3 regions of the Rhizobium sp. 57MFTsu3.2 genome follow, and region 1 is predicted to be linked to each of the others. Evidence: riboswitches for the same ligand, from Rfam matches in the RefSeq annotation. Region 1 holds a riboswitch; each other region holds the start of a gene.
The links. Region 1 has a riboswitch for thiamine pyrophosphate ahead of thiB (thiamine ABC transporter substrate binding subunit). Riboswitches for the same ligand answer to the same signal wherever they lie in the genome.
Positions count from the first base shown of each region.

Region 1 (10,572 bases):
TGCGCGAACAGATTGTTGTCCTGGAAGACCAGGGAGACCGGCCGCTGCGCCGGGTAAACCTCGGTCACATCTTTTCCGGCGATCAGGATCCGCCCCTTGAGAGCCGTGTCGAAGCCGGCAAGCAGATTGAGGAAGGTTGACTTGCCGGCCCCGGACGTCCCCGTCACGGCAATCACGGCACCGGTGGGAAGCCGGCAATCAAACTGAAAATTCTGATTGCCGAGCTGAAGACCGACCTGCTGCATCTCGATCGCGAACTCAGGATCAACCATGGACGGCAACCTCTCGGCGCGCTGGGCCCATCGTACCGGCGATCGTGAGCAACAGGCAAACGACACCAAGGATCAACGCCAGCCCATCGGCATCGTTCGTCCGATAGCTGCTCATGCGGCTATAGACGAGCCATGGCAGGGTGACGAAGCTGTCCGAACCGAACAGCGCAACCGCGCCCAGATCGCCGAGCGACAGCGCCATCGCGAACGAAAATGCCGTAAGCATCGGCTTGAACAGAGCCGGCGTGTCGATGAGGCGCAGACGTGCCCAACCTGTGACACCGAGGCTCGCCGCAAGCTTCTGCGTCCGATGCTTGTGGACGATGAAAGCCGGTTCAAGGACGCGCATCACAAAGGGCAGCGACATCAACGCGTTGATGGCGACAATCAGCACCGGAGCGACGGCGCTCGCGTTACCGAGATTTCTCAAGGCAATGAACCAACCGGTCGCAAGGACGATTGTCGGCACGAGCAACACCAGCGACGACGCGCCGCCCATGGCGGCAAAAAGAAACCTCCTGCCGAAGGCCCCTGAACCCCGGAGAAGCGCCGTGCGGCGCGCGCTCACCAACGTCATCGAAATCAGCAAAGCGAGAGCAGACGCCGAAATCGAGATAGCCAGACTGGTCGCAGCCGATTGCCAGAAGATGGGCTCGCGCAAGAGCTTCATCAGATCGGACCGCAGGCCGGCCAGGACCACGGACATTAAAGGGAGCGCTAGAAACAGCGTGGCAAGCAGCAGGACGCCACCATCCACAAGCCGCGCGCCCGGCAGTCGCCCATCCGGACGCCTGACGGGCTTGCCAACTGTCATCCCCTCATCCTTTGGAGCGGGAAGAAGCGACAGGGCTCCGAGGATCATTGATGTAAGTACGATCTGAAGCAGGGAAAGCGTAACAGCCCGGCCAGGGTCGAAATCGAAGCGCAGGGACTGGTAGATGGCAACCTCGACCGTCGTTGCCGCAGGGCCTCCGCCCAATGTCAGCACAAGCGTGAAGCTAGTGGCGCACAGCATGAAGATTAGGCCGGCGATACCGGGGATGACCGAACGCAGGACCGGCCATTCGATGAAGCGAAAAGTCGATAGGGGGCGCATGCCCAAGCCACTCGCCATCAGCCAGTATTCCGATGGGACGCGCTCCAGTGCGGCCAGCATCAGGCGCGCCGCCAGAGGCATGTTGAAGAAGACATGCGCCAGCAGGATCCCCGAGAGCCCGTATATGCTGACCGGTTCCGCCAGGCCGAACTTAAGCAGCGCCGAGTTCATGATGCCCTGCCGCCCCCAGATACCGATCAATCCGAGCGCCCCGATCAGAACAGGAAGCCCCATCGGCACGGCCATCAGCCTGATAATCCAGATACGGCCGGGGAAATGCCGTTGACGCGCCAGGGCTTGCGCGACCGGAATGGCAAAAACGATGGAGAGCGCGGTGGAGAGCACGGCCTGCAACAGCGTGAAACGCAATATCCGCAGGATGTACGGTTCAAACACGGTCGCAAGAATCGACGAACCACCGCTCGAGAGAAGCAAGGCAAGGACCGCAAGGCCGACGAAAGCGATAATGCCGGCGAGGCTCGCAGCCCCGCCGAGCATCGCCCGTCGCATCTCGGCCTTGGTCAAGAGCATCAGTTCATGCTCATGGCAGCCAGCCACTCGTCGATCCAGGCTTTGCGATTCTCGGCAACTTCATCCGAGCTCATCAGAAAGGTCTTTGACGGATTCACGAGCTTGCCGAACGCATCCGGCAACGGCTGCGATGTCGCCGAAACCGGCATCATCCAGTTGTTGGTCGGAATGGTGTCCTGGAAGCCCGGCGTCACCATGAATTTCAGGAAATCGCGCGCAAGCTCCTTGTCGGGCGCATTTTTCAGCAGTCCGGCCACTTCGATCTGTATGTAATGGCCTTCTGAAAATGCAGCCGCCTGGTAGCGGTCCGTATTCTCCGCGACCATGTGATAGGCAGGCGACGTCGTGTAGGAAAGCACCATCGGTGCTTCCCCCTTGGTGAACAGCCCATAGGCCTCTGACCAACCGGGCGTTACCGTCAACACCCGCTTCTTGAGTTTTGCCCAGGCCTCCGGCGCCTTGTCGCCGTAGACGGATTTTACCCACAACAGGAGACCGAGCCCGGGCGTCGAGGTGCGTGGGTCCTCGATGACGATCTTCTGCGAAGGGTCGCCTTCGACCAGATCCTTCATGCTTTGCGGAGGGTTCTTGATCGTCTGCGTGTCGTAGATGACAGCGAAGTGGCCATAGTCGTACGGCACGAATACATCGTCCTTGTAGCCGCCCGGCACCTTGAGCCCGCCGACATCGATGCCGCTCGCATCGAACAGGCCGGTCGCCTTCGCTTCCGTGGTCAGGTTGGTATCCAGGCCAAGCACGACATCTGCCTTCGTGCCGGCGCCTTCGAGCTTAAGACGCGACAGCAGTGCCACACCATCCGCCACGCTGACGAAACTGACGTTGCAGCCGCAGGTCTTCTCGAATGCTTCCTTGACCTTCGGCCCCGGACCCCATTCGGATGTGAAGCTTTCATAGGTGTAGACGGTAAGCGTCTTGCCTGCCGCCTGTGCACCGGCGCCGGCCAGGCCGGTAGTCGCGATGAAGATCGTGGCAAGCAACGAACGGCTCGGGAATTTGAATTTGAACATGGCACCTCTCCTCTGGTTTGCTTGAAGGGGAAAAGGGCGGTGCCAGATGTCACGCGTCTAATCCCTCCGCCGGTGTTAGCCGGATCAGGTTCCGCGGGTTGGCTTTCAGCCTCTCAGCCGCGCGCCTTATGGCACGGGCACCCCGTTAGAGCGCTTGAGATGTATCGCCACGCTTGGCGTCTTGCAAGAGGCGGCCTTAGGCCGCCATCGGCATTTACTCGGCGGCTTCGGCCCTTGCCGCCGGCCGCACCTCTACCACGCGGGGCAACTGCGTCGGTTTCAGCATCAAGGCGGCACAAAGGCCGATGAGAGCGATCGCGCAGGATGCCATGAAAAGCGGCGTGAACGCGCTGGCATAGGCGTCGGCGACGGCTTGACGCGCCTGTTCCGGCAACGCCGCCAGCATCCTTGGCGTCAGTTGCTCGATATCGGTCACGCCGGGAATGGAGAGTCCGGTCTTGCCGAGCTGCGAGCCGATGATCGCGCCATAAACGGAGATGGCGATCGATGCGCCGCCCATGCGCGACAGCGTCACCGATCCCGTTGCGGCGCCGACGTCGCGCGCCGGAGCGGCATTCTGGACGCCGATGACCGGGACCTGCTGTGCAAGGCCGACGCCAAAACCGTGGAGAGCCATCACCGCTCCGATCACCATGACCGGTGTTCCGACATGAACCTGAGTGAGCAGCGCAAACGCGATGGCACTGCAGGTCAGGCTTGCGATCGCGAAGGGCTTGTAGCGCCCGGTGATGGAGATGATGCGACCGGCCGACAGCGACCCGCAGACGATGCCGCCAGTCAGAAGAATGAAGAACGCTCCGGCCGCCGACGGCGAGAGGCCGGTCGTCGTCTGCAGGTACAACGCGAAATAATTGACCATGCCGATGCCGATCGCACCGCTCATGATCGACATGATCAGCAACAGGCTGAACGTCGAATTGCGAAACAGTGACAGGGGAACGATCGGCTCGGCGGCGCGACGCTCGACGAAGATCCAACCGATCGCCGCCGCTACACCGAGCGCCATGATCGCCAGGCTTTGAGGAGCAACAAGCGAGCCGAAAACCTGAGAGCCATCGGCGGCAAGAACGATGCTAGCCGTCGTCAAGGCGAGCAGCAGGGCGCCGGCGTAATCGATCTTCGGACGGCGGTTGGGCTTCCGATAGGGCAGCATCAAGGCCAGACCGACAAGGACGACGAAACCGATCGGAACATTGACGAGGAAAATCGAGCGCCAGCCGAAGAGATCGCTCATTGCCCCGCCAAGGACGGGTCCGATAGCGCCCGACGCCATCAGAACGAGGCTGGAATAGCTCTGGTAACGCGCCCGTTCGCGCGGTTCGAAGAGGTCTGCGTTGACGGCGAAGATCGACACCATGATGCCGCCGCCGCCAAGCCCCTGCAGCACGCGGGCCGCAATCAGCGTGTTCATGGATACCGCCAGTCCGCAAACGGCGGAACCGACCGTGAAAATCATGATCGCGGCCATCATCACATACTTGCGGCCGAAGAGGTCACCGAGCTTGCCGTAAAGCGGCATCACCGCGCTCACGGCGAGAAGATAGGCGGAGCCGACCCAGCTGAACCGCTCGAGGTGGCCGAACTCGCCGACGATTGTCGGCAAAGCCGTTGCAACGATCTGGTTGTCGAGTGTCGCCATGAACATGGCTGCCATCAGGAAAAGGAAGAGGATGAACCGCCGGCGGTGATCCGTCACAAGCGGCGCTGCGGCAATTTGAGTATCCATGAAGCGTCGTTCCAAATTGGAGAGTGGCCATTTATGTGCTGTTAGCATATATTTGTCAACGTCACTTGATTGACATTGGCATATTCTCAATTGACGCCTGAGATGCTATGTTACCGCAATGAACGAGAGCTTGACGAATCCGACCGAGACTGACGCCGAGACGCATGAGCCGGACATCCTGCGCATTGGGCAAAGCATGACCCGTATGCGTCTCATGACCGGGCGGAGACTGATCGGTCGGCTCGCGATCCAAAGTGTCGCACCGGGCCTCGAGCTGTCACACCTCGACGTGCTGGACACTGTGCGGCGTGCACATGAGGCTGGCGACGTAACGGTTGGGACGATTGCCGAGATGATGCGGATCGACCCCTCGCGCGCAAGCCGCATCGTCGCTGAAATGGTGGGGCGGAATATTCTGCGGCGAAAGGCATCTCAGGCGGATGCGCGGCGGATCATCGTCGTGATGACGCCGCTCGGGCAGAGGTTGCTGTCGGAAATACGCGCGCAGAAGCTCGCATTCGTTTCCGAAGTGGTCAAAGACTGGAAGCCGGAAGAGATCGAGGCGTTCGGAGAGCTATTCGAGAAGTTCATTTCCGGCTTCGAAAGTGTTTTTGAGGCTCGCGTCAAGGATATCGCTGACGAAGCCTGAGCGGCGGCCCTTTCCCTTCCCCCCTGGTTTGCGCTATGGGCAGTGCCCATGAGCCAATCCACCTTCACCATTCTGCTTGGCGGCGAGTTGCAGATAACCGACCGCTTGCGACATGCCATCTCGGGCAGCCGTTTCATAGCCGCCGATGGTGGCATGCGTCATGCGGCAACACTCGGCGTCGTTCCGGAATTGTGGGTCGGCGATTTCGATTCCACGCCGGCGCATCTCGAAGGCGCTTTTCCTGACGTCCCCAGGCAACCTTATCCCGCTGCCAAAGCCTCAACCGACGGCGAGATTGCGGTTACGGAAGCGGTCGCCCGCGGCGCGAAACGCCTCGTCTTGGCCGGCGCCCTTGCAGGCGAACGTTCCGACCATGCCATTCAGCACCTGCTCTATTCCGTCAGCCTGGCGGAGCAGGGTTATGACGTACTTCTGACGTCTGGCAGCGAAGAGGCTGTGCCGCTGATTTCAGGCGCAATCGAACTGGACCTGCCACCAGGCAGTCTCTTTTCGGTGCCTGGCTTCAGCGAACTTCGCGGCCTGACAATCGAAAACGCGCGCTACCCGCTTGCCGACTTCCATTTGCCCTTCGGCTCGTCACGCACCATTTCCAATGTCGCGAAAGGCAAAGTGCGCTTTTCGCTCGAGAGCGGCCGCGCCATTGTGCTCGCCCGCCCCTATGATCTTTCCGGAGTCTGATCTTTGGCGCCTCCCATTCTGAAACTCGACGACGTCTTTCTCAGCTTCGGCGGCACGCCATTGCTTGCCGGCGCCGCCCTGCAGGTGGAGCCCGGAGACAAGATCTGTCTCGTCGGCCGCAACGGCTCCGGGAAGTCGACGTTGCTGAAGATTGCTGCCGGTCTCGTCGAAGCACAGTCGGGAGAGGTCTTCCGCCACCCCTCCTCGACCGTGCGTTATCTCGAACAGGCTCCCGATTTCACCGGATTCAAGACGGTGCAGGCCTATGCCGAAGCCGGCCTCGGCCCGGGTGACGATCATTATCGCGTCACCTATCTCCTCTCGCATCTCGGCCTCACCGGTGAGGAAGATCCACAAAACCTCTCGGGCGGAGAAGCCCGCCGCGCTGCCCTCGCCCGCGTACTCGCGCCAGAACCCGACATCCTGCTCCTCGATGAGCCGACCAACCATCTCGACCTGCCGACCATCGAATGGCTGGAAGGCGAACTGCAGAAGAGCCGCAGTGCGCTCGTCCTGATCTCCCACGACCGCCGTTTCCTGGAGAAGGTTTCAACGGCAACAGTCTGGCTCGACCGCGGCGCATCGCGGCGGCTCGACAGGGGTTTTGCCCATTTCGAAGCCTGGCGTGACCAGGTTCTGGAGGCGGAAGAGCTCGAGCAGCACAAGCTCGGCAAGGCGATCGAGCGCGAAGAGCATTGGCTGCGCTACGGCGTCACGGCCCGGCGCAAGCGCAACATGCGCCGGCTTGGCGAACTGCAGACCATGCGTACTCAGTATCGCGGCCACAAAGGTCCGCAGGGCACCGTGCAGGCAACGGTTTCCGATGCGCAGGAGTCCGGCAAGCTCGTCATCGAAGCCGAGAAGATCACGAAGACCTTCGGCGACCGGCCGATCGTCACTCCCTTTTCCATCCGCGTGCATCGCGGTGATTGCATCGGTCTCGTCGGCCCGAACGGCGCCGGCAAAACCACGCTGTTGAAGATGCTGACCGGGCAGCTCTTGCCGGACAGCGGCACGGTCAAGCTCGGGACCAATCTGGAAATCGCGACGCTGGATCAGAAGCGCGAAGACCTCAATCCGGAAGAGACGCTCGCCCATTACCTGACCGATGGCCGCGGCGAGAACCTCCTCGTCAACGGCGAGCAGCGGCACGTGACCGGCTATATGAAGGAGTTCCTGTTCCAGCCCGAGCAGGCACGCACGCCGATCAGGAACCTTTCAGGCGGCGAGCGCGCACGGCTGATGCTGGCCCGCATCATGTCGCGCCCGGCGAATCTGTTGATCCTCGACGAGCCGACCAACGACCTTGATATCGAGACGCTGGATCTGCTGCAGGAAATCGTCGCCGGCTTCCCCGGCACCGTGATTCTCGTCAGCCACGACCGCGATTTCCTCGACCGCACGGTGACGTCGACAATCGCGCCGGCTGTGCCGGATGCACCTGACGGTCGCTGGATCGAGTATGCCGGCGGCTATTCGGACATGCTGGCACAACGAAAGGGCGCTATCGACGAGCGACGGAAGGCCGAAAAGGCGGCCGAACGAGCGAAGCCGCAGGAGGCAGCCGCTTCCGCCGAAACGGCAAAAGGAAAAGGCAAGCTTTCCTACAAGCAGAAGTTCGCGCTCGAAAATCTTCCGAAGGAAATGGCCAAGGCGGAAGCCGAAATCGCCAAGCGCGAAGAGCGGATGGCAGATCCCAGCCTGTTCAGCAAAGACCCCACCACGTTCAATCGCCTAGCGGCCGAGATGGAGAAATTCCGCGACAGCCTGACGAAGATGGAGGAGGAATGGCTGGAGCTTGAGATGCTGCGGGAGGAGTTGGAGGGCTGAGACAGCACACCCTCCCATTCCGCCCCATCTGTTGCTGGGCAATCTGGCTTCACTTTTCATTGATTCGTCAGCCTTCGACCGGCGGGACTAAGCTGCGCCCCGTAGCCGCAGTTCGTACGACGGCAAGGATGCAGATCATGCCACACAATCTCAACGCATTGACCGGGCTCGTCTGGGCCGCGGGTTTCCTCACTATGGCGTCACACGGCGCGCTTGCCCAGGAGGCGCAACGCGTGCGCGGTGCGATCGAAAGCCTGAACGGCAACACGCTGGTGGTGAAAACGCGAGAGGGCACCGAGCAGACGGTAAAATTGAAGCCGGATTGGAAGGTCCGCGGCATCAGGAAGGCTTCCGTGGAAGACATCAAGCCAGGGGATTTCGTTGGCGTCGCCTCGTTGCCGAAAGCCGATGGCGGCGATGGTGCTCTAGAAGTGCTGATCTTTCCAGCAGCCATGAAAGGCACCGGAGAAGGCAGTCGCCCCTGGGACCTGAAGCCGAACAGCACGATGACCAACGCAACCGTGGCTAAGGCCGTCAAGGCAGTCGACGGCCACACCATCACGCTCACCTATCAGGGCAAGGAAAAGACGATATCCATTGCCGACGATACACCCATCGTTACCATCGCGCCTGCGGGAAAGAAGGATCTTGTCGCAGGAGCGCGCGTGATCGTAATGGGTGAAAAAGCTGCGGACGGCACTGTGTCCTCGGCGAATGTCACGGTCGGCACAAACGGCGCCGTACCGCCGATGTAAGTGATCAGAGTGCTGGTGCCGGCGCGTTCGGCGCCTTTGCCACGACCTTCATCTCAGGCTTCGCGTGCAGCGCTTCAAGATGCAGAACGCGTGGCTTGAAAGTCTCGACGTATGTGTCTGACCGACCGATGTAGATCATCGTTGCCTCAGGCATGGAAGCGAGGACCTGCATCATCGTCGATTGCCATTCCGGCTCCATGCCCTCCAGCACTTCGTCGAATACAATCCATTTCGGCCGCACGAGAAGCAGGCGAGCGAAACCGATCGCCCGCTGCTCGTCTGAGTCAAGCAGCTTGTCCCAGCGGGCTCGGGTATCAAGCCGGGAAACCAGATTTTGGAGACCTGCCTTTTCCAGCGCCGTAACGACATCGGCATTCTGATAGGCGTCCACGGGTTCCGGAAACGCCAATGCTTCGCGAAGGGTACCACCCGGAATGTAGGCCGATTGCGGGACGAAAAGCATGTCGTCCGTGGGCGGCAAGCCGATCTTGCCGCCGCCGCACGGCCAAAGCTCGGAAAGCGCAAGGAAGAGCAATTTGCGATTCACGTTGTGGTCGCCGTTGATCATGACCTTTTCGCCGGCCTTGATCGTCACCGCGCCTTCGTGCATGCGGAAACCACCGCACTGGTCGATGTCCTCACCGATCTTGGCGGCGATCCGGACATGCTCCAGCGTCAGGTTTCCGGAAGGGTTCCGTTCGTACTTGATCGTTCCCTTCATATTGATCTCGTCATTCATGCTGGTGAGCGCCTGCCGGAAATCGGTGACGCGCATCAGGGTGGCGCGCCATTCGGCGATGGGACCGAAATTCGCGACATACCAGCGAAGGGCCGTGTTGACCTGGTTGAAGGCGCCCACGGACACCATCAGCTGGCCAAACGTCAGGCCGCCGGAGAAGTAGGCGGGTGCGGCAACAATGATCGGGATGACAACGACGAGCCAACCGTAGCCGGCCGATACCCAGGTGAGGTTGACGTTGGCCATCGCCACCCGCTTGATGACGGCAAGCACCGCACTGATGTCGGTGTCGATACGTTTCTGCTCATTCTCCTCGCCGCGTGCCACGGTAATCGCCGGCATGTTCTCGTTGGCATGCATCAGCGCGAAGCGAAGCTCTGCTTCCTTCGAGAAACGATCCGCATTGAGCTTTACAAGCTTGCGGCCCACCAGTTGGCTGAGAATCGATGCGGACGCCGCATAAAAGATCGCAGCCCAAACCATATAGCCCGGAATGGAAAAGGAATGCGTGCCGAAACGGAAGATAAAGCCGCTTGAGAGATCCCACAGAACGCCGATGAAACTGATCAGCAGGATCGTCGCCTGCACCAGCCCGATCATCAGGCTCGTGGTGCTTTCCGCGAGGTTGCGGGCGTCTTCGTGCAAGCGCTGATCGGGATTGACGCCGATGAGGCCGCTGGCCGAAAGCCGAAGCGCACGCTTGCGCTGAAGCCACTGGTTGACAAGATCACGCGTCAGGCCTTCGCGCATGTAGACCGCGGTCATCTGATTGAGCCAGGCCTGCACGACGTTGAGCAGCAGCAGCATGCCGGCGATCAACGCGAAGACCTTCAACTGATGGAAGAAGCCGGGCAGATCACGCCGCGCGATGCTGTCGTAAAATGGCGCGTTCCACTGGTTGAGAATGACGGTGGCATAGGCGGTCGCAAGAATGATGGCGATCAGCGCAGTAGCGATCACCAAGACCCTTCCCCGCACGGGCGAATGCCAGAAAGCCGAGAACATGACCCTCAAGCGATAGCCCAGGCTCAGGTCGTATCCTACTCTGTCCTGCCCTTGAATGCTTGGCCTGCCTTTGAGGTCATCTGCCATTACGCGTCCCTAGTCGTCATTCTACTTCAATAAACGTGGTGATTCGCTGTGTCCACCAACAGATTCTAGCAACCTTTAACGTGTGAGTGACTTCGCATCGACCCCACTCTTCGTATGAGCAATTGATTCGCAGC
Region 1 is NZ_JDWI01000045.1:2,537-13,108, forward strand. Features, by position in the region: gene AF71_RS29130 (ATP-binding cassette domain-containing protein) at 1-272, opposite strand, end outside; gene thiP (thiamine/thiamine pyrophosphate ABC transporter permease ThiP) at 265-1,899, opposite strand; gene thiB (thiamine ABC transporter substrate binding subunit) at 1,899-2,927, opposite strand; TPP riboswitch at 2,972-3,082, opposite strand; gene AF71_RS29145 (MDR family MFS transporter) at 3,142-4,674, opposite strand; gene AF71_RS29150 (MarR family transcriptional regulator) at 4,793-5,323, shown strand; gene AF71_RS29155 (thiamine diphosphokinase) at 5,372-6,022, shown strand; gene AF71_RS29160 (ABC-F family ATP-binding cassette domain-containing protein) at 6,026-7,852, shown strand; gene AF71_RS29165 (DUF5666 domain-containing protein) at 8,047-8,607, shown strand; gene AF71_RS29170 (ABC transporter ATP-binding protein/permease) at 8,612-10,438, opposite strand.

Region 2 (10,572 bases), on a different contig from region 1:
ACGAATGGCGCCGAGATCGGCCGCTTCCAGATCCTCCTGACCGAGGTGGACGAAATCGCATCCTTCTTCGACGGCGAGCTGCCAGTAGTCGTTGATGATGAGCTGACAGCCATGCTTAGCGCAAATCGCCTTCGCGGTTCGGATTTCGGTGCGCAGCTCGGCCGTCTCTTTATCCTTGATCCTGAGCTGCACGAGCTTGACGCCGAGCGGCACCAGCCGTGCGATCCATTCGGCGCTATCGACGATGAGATAGAAGGGATCTAGCATCATGCAAATACGGCCTTTCCGATGATGGGTGTCGAGGGAACCGCGACATCGCGCGGTTCGAGCATGCCCGCACCGAAAGCCTCGCGGCCGGACTCGATCGCCTTGGCAAACGCGCCCGCCATGGTAGCCGGGTTGCCGGCACCGGCGACGGCGGTGTTCAGGAGGACGGCATCGAAGCCGAGCTCCATGACGGTCGCCGCATGTGATGGCCGCCCGATCCCGGCATCAACGATGAGCGGAATGTCGGGGAAATGTGCGCGCATCGAACGCAACGCCGAGAGGTTGAGCGGTCCCGCCGCACTGCCGATCGGGGCGCACCATGGCATCAATACCCGACAACCCGCTTCGAGCAGCTTCTCGGCCACCACGAGGTCGTCGGTCGTGTAGGGAAAGACCTCAAAGCCCTCGGCGGAAAGGATGCGGGCGGCTTCCACCAAGCCGAAAACATCAGGCTGAAGCGTATCGTGATTGCCGATCACCTCCAGCTTGATCCAACTGGTGCCGAAGAGCTCGCGCGCCATCTTGGCTGTCAGCACGGCCTCGGAGACGCCATGGCAGCCCGCGGTGTTCGGCAGAACTCGAACGCCGAATGCCCGTATCATCTCGAAGAAGGCACTGCCGCTCCGTCCGCCCGCGGTCTCGCGGCGGAGCGAGACGGTGACGATCTCCGTTCCCGATCGCTTGACGGCCTCCGCGAGGGTCGCAGGTGAAGGATACCGTGCGGTGCCGAGAAGCAGGCGGGAGGAGACTACGGTGTCGTAGAGCGTCAGCATGGTCAGCCTCCCTGCATCGGCGACAGGATTTCGATCCGGTCGTTGTCGTTGAGCGCGTGGTCGGCGCGGTCCTCACGGTGGACGATTTCGCCGTTGACGGCGGTCGCCAGCCAGTCGCCTTCGTATTCCATCAGCGTCAGCAGTTCGGACAAGGTTGGCGCAGCGAGGTCGTGATACTCGCCGTTGACGATCAGTTTCATCGGCAATTTCCTCCTGGTTCGGTTCTGGAGAAGACAAGGTCCACAGCTTCCTGCGCCATGGTAGGCGCCAGCAGGAAGCCGTGGCGATAGAGGCCGTTGAGCACGACCGCCTCGGCCTCGCGGGTCACGCGTGGAAAATTGTCGGCGAATGCCGGCCGGATGCCCGCGCCGGTTTCGATAACGGTAGCGTCCGCAAAGGCGGGATGCACAGCGTAGGCGGCGTTCAGCAGTTCCATCATCGAACGCGCCGAGATGGGACCGGCGAACTCGGTCTCGATCATGGTGGCGCCCACCATGAACAGGCCATTTCCACGCGGAACGATATAGACGGGGAAGCGCGGATGCAGCAGGCGAACGGGTCTGGCGAGGTCGACCTCGGGCGTGTGTAGATAGAGCATTTCGCCGCGCACGCCGCGAAGCCCACTCGTTTGCCCAATGCGTGCTGCGCCCGTGCAATCGACGATGTCGTCGTAGCCGGTGGTCTCGGCCACTTGGTCGATGAATGCAACATGTCGAGCGGCGAGCTTTTCTCGCAGCAGACCCAGCACTCGTCTCGGATCGAGATGTCCTTCCAGCGGGAAGAACAGAGCACGCCTGAAGCGGCCTGCGAGAGCCGGCTCCAATGGGCCGATCTGCTCCTCGCCCAGCCATTCATGGCCGCTGGTGCGGCTGGCAAAGCGATCGAGTTCACCCTGATCGCGCGCGGGGGCAACGACCAGCGTGCCGTTTCGGTGTACCTCGCCGGGCAGCATCATGTCCCACCGATCGATGGCACCGCAGCCACTCAGCAAGACGGCTTCGTCCGCGCCTTCACGCTCACACCACGGTGCCAGCATGCCGCCCGCGAGCCATGATGCTGCCTGGCCGAAATCTGGATTCGGATCCATAACGGTGACGTCAGCACTTCGAAGAGTGAGTTCGTGCGCGACCGTGAGGCCGGCAACGCCGGCCCCTTTGACGAGGACATGCATCTCAGTCACGCGACTCTTGGATGGTATCGATCGGCATATAGAGATCGCCACCCTCGCGGTATTTCGCCGCCATGGCGTCGAGCCCTTCTTTCTGCGCTTCAGCGCGGATGTCGTGCGAAATCCGCATCGAGCAGAACTTCGGGCCACACATGGAGCAGAAGTGCGCCACCTTGTGCGCTTCCTTCGGCAGCGTCTCGTCGTGGAAGCTGCGGGCCGTCTCCGGATCGAGCGACAGGTTGAATTGATCCTCCCATCGGAATTCGAAGCGGGCGCGCGACAGCGCATCATCGCGCGATTGAGCTGCCGGGTGACCCTTGGCGAGATCGGCAGCGTGGGCGGCGATCTTGTAGGTGATGACGCCGGTCTTCACGTCGTTGCGGTCGGGGAGACCCAGATGCTCCTTCGGGGTGACGTAGCAAAGCATCGCCGTACCGAACCAGCCAATCATCGCAGCACCGATGCCCGAAGTGATGTGGTCATAGCCCGGGGCGATATCTGTCGTCAGTGGTCCCAGCGTGTAGAAAGGCGCCTCGCCGCAGACGGCGAGCTGCTTGTCCATGTTTTCCTTGATTTTGTGCATCGGGACATGGCCCGGGCCCTCGATCATGACTTGGCAGTCCTTGGCCCAGGCGATCTTCGTCAGTTCGCCGAGGGTCTCCAGCTCGGCGAATTGTGCGGCGTCGTTGGCGTCGGCAATCGAACCCGGACGCAGGCCGTCGCCGAGCGAGAAGGAGACGTCATAGGCGCGGCAGATGTCGCAGATCTCCTCGAAATGCTCGTAAAGGAAGCTTTCGCGATGGTGATGAAGACACCACTTGGCCATGATAGAGCCGCCGCGTGAAACGATGCCGGTGACGCGGTTGACCGTAAGTGGGATGTAGTGAAGCCGCACGCCGGCATGGATCGTGAAATAGTCGACGCCCTGCTCCGCCTGCTCGATGAGCGTATCGCGATAGACCTTCCAGGTCAGGTTCTCGGCGATACCCTCGACCTTCTCCAGCGCCTGATAGAGCGGCACGGTGCCGATCGGCAGCGGCGAGTTGCGGATGATCCATTCGCGGATGTTGTGGATGTTGCGGCCGGTGGAGAGATCCATCACGGTGTCGGCGCCCCAGCGCGCGGCCCAGACCATCTTCTCGACCTCTTCGGCCATCGAGGAGGTGACGGCGGAGTTGCCGATATTGGCGTTGATCTTCACCAGGAAGTTCCGGCCGATGATCATCGGCTCGGCTTCCGGGTGGTTGATGTTGGCGGGGATGATGGCGCGGCCGACGGCGACTTCCTGTCGGACGAATTCCGGGGTGACGTGATCGGGAATATGGGCGCCGAAGCTCTCACCGTCGCGCACAATTGCCTCGGCCTTAGCCTTGCGGCCGAGATTTTCGCGGATGGCGATGAACTCCATCTCGGGCGTGATGATACCGGCGCGCGCATAGGCGAGCTGGGTCACGGCCTTGCCGTCCTTGGCGCGGAGCGGTTGGCGCTTGGCGGGAAATTCCGGCGTCAGCCGCTCGCCGCTGGCAAAGCCGTTATCCTCGGGGCGCACCTGGCGACCCCGATAGGCTTCGACGTCGCCGCGCGCGAGCACCCAGCTGCGGCGCAGTTCCGGAAGCCCCTGCTCGATGCTGATGTCAGCGCCTTCGACCGTATAGATGCCGGAGGAATCATAGACCGTGACCGGTGGCTCGCCCGATGTCGGGTGGACGCTGATTTCGCGCATCGGCACGCGGACATCGGGGTGAATGTCCCCAGGGATGTAGATTTTCCGAGAGGCCGGTAGGGGGCCTGTTGTAACGGTCGGGGTGATGGTCTTTGCGGCAATATTCATGGTTTGAGGCTCCAAGTTTTAAGTTTGGAGACCCAGTCCTCAGCCGGAATGATGAAAAGACGCCGGCACGGATTCCACGCGTGAATCCAATGCTTTCGAGCGCTTGCACCGTCCCTACGCCAGTATGAACTGGATCAGGTTCAACGGGTCACTGCGCACGATAGCAGTATCTCAGCCCCTTGCCGGGACCCCCCTGGTGAATGTCAAAAGGTTAGAGCCAGAGCAGCAAAGCTGTCAAGCCGACTGCCGCAACTACATGGAAAGGTCCAGAGCGCGGCCTTCGAAGAGGCGGCTCTGCGAACCCTCAAGATGCGCCTTCATCAAAGCCCGCGCGTCTTCCGCACGTCCTTCGACGATGGCGAGGTAGATCTTGTTGTGCTCCTCGTAGACCTGCTCGAGGCCCTGACGCGGACCAAGCAGCGATAGGCCGTGAAGGTGCATGCCGACGGCGATGTGGGCCTTCAGGGCATCGATCGAGGCTGTGTAATAGTGGTTGTTGGCGGCTTCGGTGACGGCCCGATGGAAGGTGAAGTCGGCGTCGGTGCGATGGAGCTGGTGGCTGGTCGCCTCGCGCAGATCGGCGAGCGCTGCGGCAATCCTCTGGATCGCCGCTTCGTCACGGCGCTTGGCAGCAAAGTAGGCGGCGGCAGGCTCGATCGTCAGTCGAAACTCGTAGCAGCGCTGGATATCGGCGATCGTCTTGACCGGCGAATAGGAAAGCTGCGTCGTCGGCGAACCGTGGGCGCTGACGAAGGTGCCGGCTCCCTGACGGGCATAGACGATGCCTTGATCGCGCAACCGTGCCAAGGCGTCGCGCACGATCGGACGCGACACGCCGAGCATCGATGCAAGCTCATGCTCACCGGGAAGCCGCGAATCCGGCGGATAGTTTCCCGAGCGGATACGCTCCTGCAACTGGTCGAAGACGCGATCGACCAGCTTGACGGCCTTGCCGCGCTCCGGCTTTGCCGCAGGCGCCGCTTGCGCATTCGCCGGTACACCGTTTGCTTCGTCCACCTTCACTCTCCCCGTCGGCATGTCCTATGCCGCCTGATTCTGCGCGATCAGTCTTACCAAACTATCCGAATTACCGAAGCCCCCGGACTTCACCGCGCAGCGCAGACGCAGGCCGTCTGCCGTTACGACGTCGAACCACGGAATACCCGCCTCGATTTCGCCCTGCGGCCTCAGAACCCGAATGCCGAGCTCGCGAAAAACTGCCAGTGCCGTATCGCCACCGCCGACCATCAGCATGTCCGGGCGCGTCATCTCTATGATGGATTTTACGCCTTTTGCGAAGCGGTCGGCAACTGCCACGGCTTCGCCGCTGATTTCGCCAGTACAGCGGACGAGTAACGGCAAGCCAACTTGTGCGTCGGAAGGCACTGCTCCCATGGATGCATCGATGGCAGCGGCGAGGCAGCCGGTACCCTCCAGCCTGGCCATTTGTGCTGTTGTGATCGGGTCGCGGGAGCCGAAGGCAAAGACGGTCCGGCTCGATGCGGCAAAAGCGTTGCTTGTCCTGTTCGACTGTCCGATCTTGCGGGCAAGTGCAGCTCCGATACCGCGGGCGCCGACAGCAAGGGCCCTCTTCCAATCGCGTGCCTCAACCACTTGGTCGAGATCGCTGTCCGTTTCGGCATCGCGGACCAGCACTTCGGTTCCACCACTTGCATCGAAAAGCTCGGCAATCGGCAGCGGCTTGTCGACACCACGACCGACGACGTGACCGTTGTGGGTCAAACGGTCCTGATCGGGAATGGCCGGCGCCACCACGATTGTCTCGTGACCGAAGACGGTAGCCAAAGCTACGCTTTCCGCTGCAACGTTCCCCTTGAGCCGGGAGTCGATCTTTTTCAGAACGATTTGAGGCGAGGCGGCAAGAAGGGCCTTCGCCGCAGCGCTGACCCTTCCTGCCGCTTCCTCCTCCGGGAGAGCTCTCGAAGCCGTGTTGACCACCACGACCTCGCAACCGGTCGCAAGCGTTTCCGATATGGCACTGACGTCGATCGCGACAGCGACGGAAAGTCCGGCGTCGACAAAGGGGGTTCCCGTGTCGAGCGCGCCGGTCAAATCGTCAGCGATGATCGCGACCTTCAGCGTCATGCAGTCTGTCCTGAGTTGACAGCGTGGCAGGCGACGAGATGGCCAGGCTTGGCTTCCTTCCATTCCGGCACGACCTTGCTGCACACGTCCATGGCGATCGGGCAGCGCGAGTGGAAGCGGCAGCCGCTCGGTGGGTTGAGCGGGCTCGGCACGTCGCCCTGCAGGATCTGGCGCTTGCGCGTGCGCTCCAGCTCCGGATCGGTTTCCGGAACGGCTGACAGCAGTGCCTTGGTGTAGGGGTGCAGCGGGTTCTCGAACAGCTCCTCGCGCGTCGCAAGTTCCGCGAGGCGACCGAGATACATGACGCCGACGCGGGTGCTGATATGGCGCACGACGGCCAGATCGTGGGCGATGAACAGGTAGGTCAGGCCATACTTCTCCTGCAGGTCGAGCAGGAGATTGATGATCTGCGCCTGGATCGAGACGTCGAGCGCCGAGATCGCTTCGTCGCAGACGATGAATTTCGGCTGGCAAGCAAGCGCGCGGGCAATGACGACGCGCTGCCGCTGGCCGCCGGAGAGTTCATGCGGATAGCGCTGCGCAAAGCGGGTTGGCAGGCCGACGTCGGTCAGCAGGTTGGCGATCTTGTCCTTGAGCTCCGCCTTGGTGCAGAGCTTGTGGAAGAGGATCGGTTCGCCGACTGCCTCACCGATCGTCATGCGAGGGTTGAGCGTCGAATAGGGATCCTGAAAGACGATCTGCAGGTCGCGGCGGAAGGGCCGCATCTGCTTTTCATCAAGGGTCGCCAGGTCCTGGCCCTTGTAGACGACCTTGCCTGATGTCGCCTTGTAGAGGTTGAGGATGGTGAAGCCGGTGGTGGACTTGCCGCAGCCGGATTCGCCGACGAGCGAGAGGGTTTCGCCTTCCATGATGTCGAGATTGACGTTGTCCAGCGCATAGACGGTCGCCGAACGCTCGCCGAAGGCGCCGAGCTTGACGTGGAAATGCTTGACGAGGTTTTCGACCTTGAGCAGCGGTTGTGCACCCATCACGCAGCCTCCTGCATTTTCTGGACGACGAAGCAGGCCGTACGGTGGTTTCCGGCGCCTGACAGCGGTTCGAGTTTCGGTACGCGCTCGTGGCAAATGGCTTCCGCCAGCGGACAGCGTGGGGCAAAGGGGCAGCCTTTGGGGCGGCGACCCGGCTCCGGCGGCGTACCGCCGATGGACGAGAGCCGGCTTGCGGGCGCATCCGAGAGCTTCGGAATCGAGGCGAGCAGACCGCGCGTATAGGGATGGCTTGGGCGGGCATAAAGCTCGTCAACCGGGGCATCCTCGACGACGGTTCCGGCATAAAGCACGGCGACACGATCGACGAGACCGGCAATCAGCGCCAGGTCATGGGTAATCCAGACAACCGACATGCCGAGCTTGGCGCGCAGATCCTTCACCAGATCGACGATCTGCGCCTGAATGGTGACGTCGAGCGCCGTCGTCGGTTCGTCAGCGATCAGCAGTTTCGGGTTGCAGGCAAGGCCGATCGCGATCATCACACGTTGGCGCATGCCGCCGGAGAGTTCATGCGGATAAGCTTGCAGGCGCTCTTCCGGCCCGGGAATGCCGACGAGGCGCAGCAGTTCGACAGCGCGGACTCGCGCATCGGCCTTCTTCATTCCACGGTGATAGATCAAGGGCTCGCAGATCTGGTCGCCAATGCGCATCACCGGGTTGAGCGAGGTCATCGGATCCTGGAAGACGAAGCCGATGTCGCCGCCGCGCACCTTGCGCAGTTCCTTGTTCGACATCTTTTGCAGGTCGTGGCCGTCGAAGCTCGCGGATCCCTTGGTGACCTTGATCTTGTTGGGTAGAAGCCGCATCAGGCTCAGCATGGTCAGACTCTTGCCGCAGCCGGATTCGCCGACGACGCCAAGCGTCTCGCCCTTGTTGACGTGCAGATCGATGCCATCGACCACGACCGCCGGGCCGTTTCTGCCATCGATTTCGACCGTCAGGCCGCGGACATCGAGGAGTTTTTCGTTGGATCGGGTGGTGTTCATCACTTCGAACCCCGCGGATTGAGTGCGTCGTTGAGGCCATCGCCGAGGAAGCTGAAGGCGACCGAGGCAAGGCCGAGAACGGCTGCCGGGGCGGCCAGCAGATGCGGATAGTGCTGCCAGACGCGCAGACCGTCCGAGATCATGTTGCCCCAGCTTGGGGTCGGCGGGTTGACGCCGATGCCGAGGAAGCTGAAGGCGCTTTCCAGAACCATCGCGGTGCCAAGGCCGGCGCTGACGGAGACGATCAACGGGCCAAGCGCATTCGGAACGACGTAGCGCTTCATGATGATCCAGTTCGAAAGGCCGAGCGCCTGCGCGGCCGTGATGTAGGGCCGGCTGCGGATCGACAGCACCTGGGCGCGAACGAGACGCGCATAGGGCGGCCAGGAGATCAACGCCATCGAGCCGAAGACCAGAATGAAGTCGACCCAGACCGTCTGGCGATAGAAGGGATTGAGCGTCGCCAGATACTGCGCCTCCATCCATTTGGTGATGGGGGACTTCAGCGATGCATTGATGACGACGACGAGGAGCAGGTTCGGCACCGACATGGTCATGTCCGTCAGCCACATGATGACGCGGTCGAACGGATTGCCGAAGAAGCCAGCGATCGCGCCAAGGATCGTGCCGATAAATACGGCGATGACTGTGACGATGACCGCGACCAGGAAGGCCGTGCGGGTGCCGAAGACGACACGGCTGAACACATCGCGGCCGAGGTCGTCGGTACCGAAGAGATGTTGCAGCGATGGAACGGCGTTGCGGGCCTGCAGATTCTGGCTCAGGTAGTCATAGGGCGTCAGATACGGGCCAAAGATCGCTGTGAAAGCGAGGATTGCCACGACGATCAGGCCGAAGACGGCAAGCTTGTTGCGCTTCAGGCGATACCAGGCGTCGCGCCACAGGCTGACGGGTGCTTCTTCCTGAGCTGCGACGGGAGAGAGAGGGATGGCGGACATGGTCAGCGGCTCCTTCTTGCATCGTTGGCACGCGGATCAAGCAGCGGATAGAGAACGTCGACCAGAAGGTTCGAGATCATCACCAGGAAGGATCCGATGAGCGTGATCGCCAGAATGACGGGGTAGTCTGAATTGGTCAGCGCCTGCACGGTCAGGCGACCGAGGCCGGGAAGACCGAAGACGAGCTCAACGAAGATCGCGCCGTTGACAATGGTGATCATGATCAGGCCGAGCTGTGTCACGACGGGCGTCAGCACCGGGCGCAGGATATGGCGCAGCGCTACGACCATCTCTGGCACGCCCTTGGCGCGGGCGGTGCGGACGAAATCTTCAGACAGCACCTCGATGACGGCGGCGCGCGTTTGGCGGACGATCAGCGCGATTGGTTGAAATGAGAGCACGATGAGCGGCAACAGGATGCGCACATCGAAAACACCACCCCAGCCATACGGCACCTTGACCATCGGCAGCAGCACGATAAGGCCGACCATCAGCAGCGGGCCGGCGACATAGGCCGGGATCGCCCACAGAAAGAGCGCGCTGCCGAGGATCGTATAATCGAGGCGGCTGTTCTGGTTCATCGCGGCGATCATGCCAAGCGGAATGGCGATAACAGTCGTCAGGATGATGGAACAGAGCGCAAGCTTGAAAGAAACGGGGGCTGCGGCCGACACCATCGCCCAGACCGAGCGGCCGGATGTCAGCGAATTGCCGAACTGGCCATGCAGCAGGTTCCAGATGTAAAGGGCGAACTGTTCGATGAAGGGCCTGTTCAGGCCGGCACTTTCGCGGATGGCTTCGATGCGCTGCGGATTGTAGGCGACGTCGCCGGGTGCGCGCAGAAAGATCAACTTGATCGGATCGCCGGCGCCGTAGAAAGCCAGCGCGTAGACGGCCAGCATTACGATCAGCACGGACGGAATCCAGATGGCAAACCGGGTCAGCACATAGCGTAACAAGGTCATCTCCCACCGGTTGGCAGACACCTTCCGCGTCAAGGCGGACATGCGATGTCTTCTTGAAACTTGCGCGAAGGCCTTGCGGTCTTCGCGCGGTTGCTAATGTGCCCGAGGGCTATCTGTTTCAGAGTTTCGTGCCGGCTCAGCCGATCGAAATGTCCCAGGGCGCCACGACCTGCCAGTCGAGGTTCTTCTCCATTCCCTTGACCTCTTTGGTGGCCCAGCGGGACATCGCCTGAGAATACCACGGAATGAATGCCCAATCGTCGCGGAATGCCTTCTGGGCATCCTGGGCGAGCTTGACGCGCTGCGGATCATCGACGGCTTTCGTTGCCGCTTCGGCAAGTGCCGCATCGACCTTGTCGTTCTTGTAGCCGCCAAGCTTGTTCTGCGCGTTCGACGAGGTCGAGGCGATGCAGCCGGCGAGATAGGAAACGGCATCGGGAACACGAGTGCCGACGTCGTCGCGGAAGATCTGGACGGCGTTCTGGTCCGGACCGGCATAGGAGTCCT
Region 2 is NZ_JDWI01000024.1:63,461-74,032, reverse strand. Features, by position in the region: gene AF71_RS22520 (thiamine phosphate synthase) at 1-270, opposite strand, end outside; gene AF71_RS22515 (thiazole synthase) at 267-1,040, opposite strand; gene thiS (sulfur carrier protein ThiS) at 1,043-1,240, opposite strand; gene thiO (glycine oxidase ThiO) at 1,237-2,211, opposite strand; gene thiC (phosphomethylpyrimidine synthase ThiC) at 2,213-4,039, opposite strand; TPP riboswitch at 4,133-4,244, opposite strand; gene AF71_RS22495 (FadR/GntR family transcriptional regulator) at 4,292-5,077, opposite strand; gene AF71_RS22490 (four-carbon acid sugar kinase family protein) at 5,081-6,145, opposite strand; gene AF71_RS22485 (oligopeptide/dipeptide ABC transporter ATP-binding protein) at 6,142-7,134, opposite strand; gene AF71_RS22480 (ABC transporter ATP-binding protein) at 7,134-8,141, opposite strand; gene AF71_RS22475 (ABC transporter permease) at 8,141-9,100, opposite strand; gene AF71_RS22470 (ABC transporter permease) at 9,103-10,059, opposite strand; gene AF71_RS22465 (ABC transporter substrate-binding protein) at 10,202-10,572, opposite strand, start outside.
Region 2: it holds a riboswitch for thiamine pyrophosphate, as region 1 does, so the genes downstream of both, thiC (phosphomethylpyrimidine synthase ThiC) here and thiB (thiamine ABC transporter substrate binding subunit) in region 1, are expected to answer to the same signal.

Region 3 (10,572 bases), on a different contig from region 1:
TTTCGCGGCGTGATGGCGAAGCCTGCCACCTGCGCGACCGGTCCGAAAAGGTTGACGAGATCGGTGATGTAGTAAGGGCCCATATCGAGCATCGGTCCGCCGCCGACCTCGTAGTAGAAGGCCGGATTTGGATGCCACCGCTCGTGGCCGGGGCACATGAAAGTTGCTGTGCCGCCGACCGGCTGGCCGATGACACCCTGATCGATGAGGGCACGCGCCGTCTGATGCCCGCCGCCGAGAAACGTGTCGGGAGCCGCACCGATGCGCAGCCCCCTGGCCTTGGCGGCTTCGGCGAGCTTCTTGCCCTCCGCGAAATTGATGCCCAGCGGCTTTTCGGAATAGGCATGCTTGCCGGCCGCAAGCGCCTGCAGGCCGACGGCAACGTGAGCCTTCGGGACCGTCAGATTGACGATGATTTCCACTTTCGGATCAGCGAGAAGCTCATCAATCCTCTTTGCCGGCACGTTGAATTCGCTGGCCTTGGCTTCTGCCAATGCGTGGTTGAGATCGGCCACACCGCGAACCTCAAGGATGGGGAAGGATGCCATCGCTTTCAGATAGGCGCCGGAGATATTGCCGCACCCGATGATGCCGATACCGACTGGTTCCATGATTTCCTCCCGTTGGATGTCGTGATTTTGCTGCTCAGAGCGCTGGACCAGTGGTGTTCCAGGGCGACTCGTAGAGTTCGTAAAGGGCCACCGCAGCAGCTCCTTGCGCCCAGAAGTCGTCCGTCGAATCGTCGAAGACGAGTTCGGCAACGCCCTTCAGCGATGGCGGAACGGCGAGCGCATAGGCGTTGCGCAGGCTGTCGAGAAATGGCTCACCTAGCGCAAGGCTGGAGCCGACGAGGATGACGCGGGGCGGCGCAAACAAGGTGACGATGTTGGCGATCGCAACGCCAACGGCTTCGCCGGCCCGGATGGCCGCGCCAATCAACGTACTGTCCTCGGCCTTGATGAGCGCCTGGGCATGCGTCATGCCGCGTCCAAGCTTGATGGCTTCGGCAAAGCGGCCACTGGCCGGCTGCTCGCCAAGGATTTCGCTTTCGCCAGCCTGGCTCGATAGCCGCACGACCCCGTTGGGTCCCATGCCAAGCACCAGGTCGCCGAGATTGTGGCTGAGGCCGCCAGCACCACGAAACAGCTGATTGTCATGAAGCACGCCGAGACCGAGTGTCTGCTCGAGCGAAATCAATACCATGTCTTCCAGGTCACGGGCCTTGCCGAACCAGTGATGGGCAAGCGTGATCGCATGCGCATCGCTTTCAACGATGGTCGGGGTATCAAGCCTGGTCGTCATCTCGCTTGCGAAATCGACATTCGTGTCGCGAAAGATCGGGCTGCTGCGGATATGGCCGGTTCGGTGCTCGATCACGCCGGGAAGGCCAAGGCAGACGCTGTCGACATCCTCGAGCGAAAGGCCGGCATCGACGACGCAGCGACGCACCCCGTCTTCGACGAGGTCTGCGATCACGCCGATCGGCTGGCGGTCGATGCGGATCGGCAGGGTGATTTTCGACAGCACGTCGCCACGGAAATCGGTCACCACGAACACCAGGCGGGTGGCCGCGATCTTCGCCCCGACGACGCGCGCTGCATCGGGATTGAGCTCCAGCATGACGCGGGGTCTTCCGCGTGCCGCCTCGTTGCGAATATCGCCCTCGTGGCGCGGCAGGATCAGCCCGTCGTCGAGCAAGGAAGCAGTGATCGCCGAAACGGTCGTGGTCGACAACTGCGTGCGTTCGCTGATCTCGACACGCGATATAGGCCCGTGACGCCGGATCGTGTCCAGCACGTTCAAGCGATTGATCGCGCGCATCAATTCGGGATCTGCGGTCTTCATCAGGTCGGCCAGGCTCTTCAATGTCAGCGCGGCGTGCGGCGCTCATATTTTCAACGGTATGCGAATTAAATAGCGCGCCAGCAGCCCCGTCTGTCAAGGCAAATCTACCGATTTCAACGAGGGGAGTTGACATTCGCCAAAACCTCCCGATGATTTAATCCGCATAAGGGAAAAATTGAAGAGGACGATTTTTGCCCTTGCTGGAGGAGAAAATCATGTTTGACCAAATGAAGGCGAAAGCCTTGCTTCGCAGCCGTTTCATCGCCCGCTCGGCGGCCACGGGACTGGCGATCCTGATTGCTGCGGGAAGTGCCGCGGCAGACACCACCGTAAAGTGGCTGCACCTTGAGCTCGATCCGAACTATGTCGCGATCTGGCGCAAGATTGCAGACAAATACCAGGCCGAACATCCCGGCGTGAAAATCGAAATGCAGTTCCTGGAAAACGAGGCTTTCAAGGCCAAGCTTCCGACCCTCTTGCAGTCGAGCGATGCGCCGGATTTCTTCTACAGCTGGGGCGGCGGCGTGCTGAAGCAGCAGCTGGCGACCGGGACGCTCATGGACCTGACGGCGGCGATGAACGCAAAGGACGGCGCCTGGGTGAAGAGCTACAACCCGGCCGCGATCAAGGGCCTGTCCTATGATGGCAAGATCGGCGCCGTGCCTTTCAAGATGGGCACCGTCTCCTTCTTCTACAACAAGGCGCTTTTCGCCAAGGCCGGTGTCGATGCCGCCAGCATCAAGTCCTGGGATGACTATCTCAATGCCGTGAAGAAGATCAAGGATGCCGGCATCGTCCCGATTGCGGGCGGCGGTGGCGAGAAATGGCCTCTCCATTTCTACTGGAGCTATCTGGTGATGCGCAACGGTGGCCAGAAGGTCTTCGACGCGGCCAAGACCGGTGAAGGGGAAGGTTTCAACGATCCGGCAATCATCAAGGCCGGAGAGCAGCTTGCCGAGCTCGGCAAACTGGAGCCGTTCCAGCCGGGCTATCTCGGCGCCACCTGGCCGCAGACGCTCGGCGTCTTCGGCGATGGCAAGGCAGCAATGATCCTGGCGTTTGAAAACACCGCGGCCAACCAACGCACGAATGCCGGTGACGGCAAGGGGCTCGATCCGGACAATATCGGCCGCTTTGCGTTTCCGGCCGTGACGGGCGGCGCAGGCGCGGTCACCGACACGCTTGGTGGATTGAATGGCTGGGCCGTGACGAAGAAGGCGCCGCCTGAAACGCTCGACTTCCTCGCCTATCTGACCAACGCCGAAAACGAGCGCGAGATGGCCAAGGCCGGCATGCTCATCCCGGTCGCCGTTGGTGCCGAGGACGGTGTGACCAATCCGCTGTTGCATCAGTCTGCCGAACAGTTGGCGCACTCGACCTGGCATCAGAACTTCTTCGATCAGGATCTCGGCCCCTCGGTCGGCCGTGTCGTCAACGATGTCTCCGTTGCCATAGTCTCCGGGCAGATGAGCCCTGCCGATGGAGCACAGCAGATCCAGGAAGCCTTCGAGCAGGATCAGCTCTGATCAAGACTATCGCGGCGCGGAGAAGCATCCGCGCCGCCCTCAATCTGAATGAGGAGGATCGGCTTTAATGACCACCATCAGCGCGACGAGCGTCATCCGTGCGCGCCCGACTTTAAGATCGTCGGCGCGCAGCAAGGATCCCAGCCTGGCGCGGCGCCTGCCTGTCCTGCTTCTGTTTCTGCCGCCAGCACTGCTGCTGTTCACGATCTTCGTCATCCTGCCGATGGGCGAGGCGGCCTGGTACAGTCTCTACAAGTGGGATGGCTACGGTCTGCCGACACAGTTTGTCGGCATGCGGAATTTCGAGGTCCTGTTCAAGAACAGCGCCTTCATAACAGCATTGAAAAACAATGCCCTGATCATCGTTGTTTCCATTCTGGTTCAGATTCCGCTCGCGATCTGGCTGGCGATGATGCTGGCGCACCGGATCGCCGGTGTGGTTCTCTTCCGCTTGATCTTCTTTCTGCCCTACGTCCTGGCGGAGGTGGCGGCAGGCCTCATCTGGCGCTTCGTCTATGACGGCGACTATGGCTTGTTTGCCTCGGCGGCCCACCTCATTGGCGTCGAGACACCCTATGTTCTGGCAGACAAGGACCTGGCAATCTATGCGGTGCTGGCTGTCGTCGTCTGGAAGTATTTCGGCTTCCACATGATGCTGTTCATCGCCGGGCTGCAGTCGCTCGACAAGAGCGTGCTGGAGGCTGCCGAAATCGATGGCGCGAGCGGCTGGCAACGGTTCCGCTACATCACGCTGCCGCTTCTCGGTTCGACGGTCCGCCTGTCCATCTTCTTTGCCGTCGTCGGCTCGCTGCAGCTCTTCGACCTCATCATGCCGCTGACCGGTGGCGGGCCGTTCAATGCGACGCAGACCATGGTCACCTTCCTGTTCAACTTCGGCGTCACGCGCATGCAGGTCGGCCTCGGCAGCGCCGTCGGCGTCGTCCTTTTCGTCATCTGCGTGACGCTGGCCTTCGGCTACAAACGGATATTCATGCGCAATGACTGACATGGCCTCATCTGCCCGGACCACGACCGGCACGAAGATCTATCTCTATGTTTCGCTGACGCTCATCGCGGCGATCGTGCTGGTTCCCCTGATGACGACGGCACTTGGCGGCTTCAAGGACCTCGGCGACCTCAGAACCAACCCCTTCGGGCTACCTGCCGCATGGCATCCGGAGAACTATACCGACATTCTCTTCGGAGACCGCTACTGGCGACAGATGATGAATTCGCTGATCATCGCCACCTTGACTGTCTGCCTGACGGTTTCGGTTTCCGCCATGGCTGCCTTCACCTTCGCGCATGTAAAGTTCTTCGGTGCCGGCTTCCTGCTCAATTACTTCCTGATCGGCCTGATGTTTCCGGCCGCGACCGCCATCCTTCCCTTGTTCATCCGGATCCGGGACCTGGGCCTGTTGAATTCCTACTGGGGTGTCGTCCTGCCGCAGGTCGCCTTTGGCCTCGGCATGAGCATTCTCTTGTTCAGGAACTATTTTCGCAACCTTCCGGAAGAATTGTTCCAGGCTGCCATCGTCGACGGCTGTGGCTACATCCGGTTTTTCTGGCACATCTCGCTGCCGCTCTCGCGGCCGATCATTGCAACGGTCAGCATCATCTCCTTTGTCGGCAGCTGGAACAGCTACATCCTGCCGCTGATCATGCTGAATTCGGAGACGATGTATCCCTGGCCGCTCGGCATCATGGTTTATCGCGGCGAGTTCGGCACTGCCTGGCAGCTGGTGCTCGCTTTCATCACGCTGACAATCATGCCAACGATCATCGTCTTCTTCCTGGCGCAGAAGCACATCATCGCCGGCTTGACCGCGGGTGCGGTCAAGTCCTGAGGTGGCTTTGCCTCAGCCGAAGACGAGCCCGCCGTCGACGATGAGGTTCTGCCCGGAAACGGCGCGTGCCCAGGGGCTTGCGAAAAACAGGACCGCATCAGCCATTTCCTCGGGCGTCGTCACTTGCCGGAGCGGGGTGTTTGCCGCAATCAGATCGAAGACCGCATCCGGTGTGGCGCTGCTCGCTTCGGTGGCGCGCAGCAAGCCGCCCGAGACCATGTTGACGGTAATGCCTGATGGGCCAAGCTCTGCGGCCGCCGTGCGGGTCAAGGACAGAAGCGCACCCTTGGCAGCCGTGTAGTCATGGTAGGGCACCACCGGGTTCTGGAAGAGATTGGTGCCGATCGTGATGATCCGCCCAAAACTGGCAGTGGCCATGACCGGGCGGGTGGCCTGGATCACGTTCAAAGCCCCTTTCACGGCGGTATCGAGCTGTGATGTCATTTCACCCCAGGTCAATTGGTCGAGCTTCGATCGGGCGTCTCCGTTGAAGCTGAAGTCGGTCAAGGCATTGTGCACGACTGTCGTCGGCGCACCGAGTGTATCCTTGACCTCGGCCACCATGCGCTTGACGGCCTCGCTGTCGCGGACATCCGCCTGGAAGGTTCGGGCACGATCACCCAATGACGCGGCAAGCGCCTCGGCCTCGATGCGGCTGTTGCGGTAGTTGATTGCGACCTTCGCGCCTTCGCGGGCAAAGGCAGCAGCAATGGCGGCGCCCAGGCCACGCCCGGCCCCGGTGATGATGACGGTCTGTTCGCTGATCGCCAATGTCATCTCGAATGTCCTTCTCTCAACTTCCAAAGCTCATGAAAATGCTGAACCGGCCCGTGCCCGGAACCGACAGAAAGCGTATCCGCCTGCGCGACGGCATGGGCGAGGTAGCTTTTCGCATCCGCCACTGCCTCGGGCAGCGTCGCCCCCTTCGCGAGCTCGGCGGCAAGCGCGCTCGATAGCGTACAGCCGGTGCCATGCGTGTTCGCCGTCGGTATCCGGAGCCCCTCGAACCAGCTCAACCCTGCGGCTGTCGCCAGGACATCCGGGCTCTCCTGGCTTGGCAGATGACCGCCCTTGACCAGCACCGCCTCCGGGCCAAGAGCACGCAGGCTTTGCGCCTGCTCAGCCATGTCCGCGCGGGTATCGGCCGTCGGTCCATGCAGGAGTGCTGCCGCTTCCGGAAGATTGGGAGTAAGCAGCGTCGCAAGCGGCAGCAGCCGTCGGGTGAGGACGTCGACCGCGGACACATCGAGGAGGCTAGCCCCGCCCTTGGCGACCATGACAGGATCAAGAACGACCGGAATGCCCTTGTGGGGTTCGATCGCATCGGCGACAGCGTTGGCGATTTCGGCATTGGCAATCATGCCGATCTTGATTGCATCAACACGGACATCGGCAAACACTGCCTTGATCTGGTCGGCGACGAAGGCAGCCGGAACCAGATGCACACCGCAAACGCCCTGTGTGTTTTGCGCCGTCAGCGCGGTCAGCACTGCCATGCCGTAGACACCGCGGGCAGAGAAGGCCTTCAGGTCCGCCTGGATTCCGGCGCCGCCGGAAGGATCGGACCCGGCAATGGAGAGAACGTTTCGGATCATCGGTGAACCTTTCTGATGTTTTCCGCGATCTCGCGAGCCGCCGCCTCAGGGTCACGCGTGCCGCATATCGCAGAGACGACGGCAAGACCGTCAGCCCCAGCAGCAAAGACATCCCCGACATGAGCCGCCTTCAGCCCGCCGATTGCGACTGCGGGAACGGGGCAGATGCGCACGAGGCGAGCAAGGCCAGCAAAACCGGTCGGCTCCTTGTGATCCGCCTTCGTCGATGTCGCAAAGACCGGGCCGATACCCGCGTAGTCGACGATTGCCGGATCGACCCCCGCGGCCAGCGCCTCGGTCTCAACGGAGAGGCCAAGGATCATATCGTCTCCAATCCGCGCGCGGGCAGTTCGCGCATCCATGTCCTCTTGCCCGATGTGCAGACCATCAGCACCAATTGCGACGGCAGCCTCCACGTCATCGTTGACGATGAGCAAGGCACCGGTGCCAGACAAAGCCGCCTTGAGCGCCCGACCTGTTTCGATCATCAGGGGTGTATCGGCATGCTTGTCGCGCAGCTGGACAACGCTCGCTCCGCCAGCAACAGCCGCCCGCGCGGTCTCCACCATGCCGAAGCCGGCACAAAGACCGGGATCGAGGACAAGATAAAGTGAAAGGTCGATGGTCCTCATGCGAAACGCACCCTTGCATGGCGATCGAGGAGCGGGGCGTCAAGCGCTGCAAGCGCATCGAGAAACGCCGGAGAAAACGAACCCGGGCCGTCCGCGCTGCTGGCTGCCATCTCACCGGCAACAGCAAAGGTCGTAAGCGCTGCAACCGTTGCCTCGAACGGCGCGGCAGGCCGGATCGCCGTGAATGCTCCGACGAGGCAGGTCAGTGCGCAGCCGAGCGCGGTCACCTTGGGCATCAAGGCCGACCCGCCTTCAATCCAGGCAGCTCGTTCACCGTCGGTGACGAAATCGACGACGCCGGTTACCGCGACCGTCGCACCGTGTGTCCTCGCAAGCAGCCTGGCGGATTCCTCTGCCTGTTCGACCCCGTCACGACTGTCCACCCCCTGGCCCCGACTTTCGCCACCGGCAAGGGCAATGATCTCGGAGGCGTTGCCACGAATGATGGTTGGACCGAGTTCCAGCAGCCGATCAACGGCCGCCCGGCGGAATAAGGTGGCATAATGGGCAACCGGATCGAGAACCCATGGCTTGCCGGACTGGCTGGCGGCGAGGGCTGCCGCCTCCATGCCGCGCAACCAGGATGACGACAGTGTGCCGATGTTGATTGTCAGTGCGCCTGCGATCGCCGCAAACTCGCCAGCCTCTTCTTCCGCATGCACCATGGCGGGAGACGCGCCGGCGGCCAGAAGCACATTGGCTGCGATGTTCATGGCAACGAAGTTGGTGATGCAGTGCACGAGCGGCGGTTGCGCGCGCAGTTCGCTCAGCAGTATTCCCGGTAAGGTCTGATCTTGCATGGTGCGCCTTTCGATCGGGGAGAAAGGCGCGGGGACTGACGCAGGAGGCGAAACGTCCCGAGCGACTCCCTCCGCCGGCATTATCCGGTTCAGGTTCAAAGGGTCCTTCTCAGCCCATCTTTCGAGGGCGCCCCTGTCTCTCACTGCCTTCTTCTCGCAGAGAAGCGCTGGCCTGTCATCCATAAAATGACATCGCCAGGTGAACCCGGCCATGCCAGGAAAGGCCCCGAAGGAGGCGCGGCGCCTGCCGGCCTTCTGGCGGTTGCATCACTCATCTGATAGCGCGCCATAATACAGCTGACGGAAGGACTTGGATTCCCCCTGCAAACGTTTCACTTCTGGATTGCGGTGAGCAACCTTTTACCGATTCCGGCGCCGCTTTTCTCTGTCCGAACCATGGCACTTTCCAAATGTTCGGCGGTTAATAGCCGGCAGTTGTAAGCATGGTTAGATGGCAGCCGACACAGCGATCGTGTTGCATTTACTTATTTTTGTTTACTTTCCAGGAATTGTGTCAAATGGCATACTCCCGCTCGCTGGGTAAAGGCGAGTTCCATGGGCGTCCGACGATTTTCGGTTCTGACCTACTCGACTGCTTGATTACACGCGGCCAATAGGCCGGCAAGACAATGCCGATACAATCGTCCAACTCGGTTGGCGACCGAAGGGAGGTCTTGATGCGAACACTTCATGCTGCAGTATTTGTACCGCTTCCTGCCGTGTGTGTTCTCCTATCTGCTACCATAACAATAATCTCGCCCGCACCTGCCCTGGCCCTGTTCGTCTGCGCAAACACCACAGGCTCGGGAGACGGGGCGGCTGCCGGTGGTGTCAATGACGTCGCCTGCGGAACCAATGCGACAGCGGCAGGCGCCGCGGGAGCAAACTCCGCTTTCGGTGCGGGAAGCAAGGCGACAGGCGGAGCCGCCACTGCCCTCGGCACAACGACGAATGCGTCCGGTGCGGCATCGGTGGCAGTTGGTCAAAATTCTCAGGCGACGGACAGGGGCGCGGTCGCCGTTGGTTTGGCCAGCAACGCCTCCGGATTCAACAGCACAGCCATCGGGGAAAATAGCAGAGCTGCCGGCCCTGGCGCGACTGCCCTGGGGGTCGACAGCAATGCGCAGAGTGTGGACAGCACGGCCGTTGGTGCTCGAAGCCTGACGACGGGTGCCGGTGCGGTTGCCATTGGGGTCGACAGTCGGGGCACCAGTGTTGATACTTTGGCTGCTGGCGTCAGAAGCCTTGCCAGTGCTGGCGGCGCAGTCGCGCTCGGAGGTGACAGCAGTGCAAGTGGCGGCAATAGCACTGCGGTTGGTAATAGGAGTTCGTCCTCCGGCAATCAGGCAACAGCGATTGGATTTAACAGCAGTGCCCGGGGCCTAAATAGTCTTGCCCTGGGGACCGGCTCAGTGTCATCAGGGCAGAATTCAGTGGCGCTCGGAGCTGGTTCGTCGGATGGCGGTATCGCCAATGTCGTCTCCGTCGGGGCGCCGGCCGCCGAGCGAAAGATCGTCAACGTCGCGCCCGGCACGATTTCGGCGACCTCGACGGATGCGATCAATGGCTCCCAGCTGGACGCCACCAATCAGAATGTCGCCCAGAACACGAACGAACTTGCCGATCACGAGACGCGCATTACGAACAATACCAACTTCTCAACCTCCATACGACTGAGATCGCCGGCCTCGATACGCGTGTAGCCGCAAATACAAACGCCATCGATTCCCTGGACAATCGCGTCAGCAGCCTCGAATCCAGCATGTCGCCGATGAATGGACGCATCGACAAGGCCTACGAGGGCACGGCGATGGCGCTGGCGATGGGTGGGGGAACCCTTCCGAATGACAAGAACTTTGCGGTGTCCATCAATTGGGGCACGTTCGAAGGCGAGAACGCTTTCGCTGGCAGCGCTTACGCGCGGATTACAGAGAATCTGCTGATCCATGGCGGCGTCGGCGTAGGGGCGAGCGAAGGTACTTTCGGTGGGACCGCGGGGTTGACATTCACGTGGTGATCGTCCGAGCGCTACAGCCGTTCGGTTCACGCGAGCCGAGATCCTCAACGATGCATCTGCCGTTCAAATTTATCGTCGCGGCGCTGGCAGTCCTTTGCATAGAGGCCGGCTTTGAAAGCCCCGTTCGCGCCGAAATCAAGAAATCCCTGAAGGAAGATGTTTCAAGAGCACCGCGTCCGGCAGATATCGATCGAAATGGCGTTCTTATCCTTGTGCGAAACACGCTTCTTGCCCTCGACCAGGCGAACAAGACTGGCAACTACACCGTTCTGCGGGAACTCGGCTCGCCAGGCTTTCAGGCCAATAATTC
Region 3 is NZ_JDWI01000027.1:79,570-90,141, forward strand. Features, by position in the region: gene AF71_RS23915 (Gfo/Idh/MocA family oxidoreductase) at 1-611, opposite strand, end outside; gene AF71_RS23920 (ROK family transcriptional regulator) at 646-1,845, opposite strand; gene AF71_RS23925 (extracellular solute-binding protein) at 2,061-3,371, shown strand; gene AF71_RS23930 (sugar ABC transporter permease) at 3,439-4,377, shown strand; gene AF71_RS23935 (carbohydrate ABC transporter permease) at 4,370-5,218, shown strand; gene AF71_RS23940 (3-oxoacyl-ACP reductase) at 5,231-5,995, opposite strand; gene thiD (bifunctional hydroxymethylpyrimidine kinase/phosphomethylpyrimidine kinase) at 5,992-6,813, opposite strand; gene thiE (thiamine phosphate synthase) at 6,810-7,445, opposite strand; gene thiM (hydroxyethylthiazole kinase) at 7,442-8,245, opposite strand; TPP riboswitch at 8,295-8,390, opposite strand; gene AF71_RS23960 (hypothetical protein) at 8,923-9,948, shown strand; gene AF71_RS23965 (YadA-like family protein) at 10,008-10,262, shown strand; gene AF71_RS23970 (hypothetical protein) at 10,313-10,572, shown strand, end outside.
Region 3: it holds a riboswitch for thiamine pyrophosphate, as region 1 does, so the genes downstream of both, thiM (hydroxyethylthiazole kinase) here and thiB (thiamine ABC transporter substrate binding subunit) in region 1, are expected to answer to the same signal.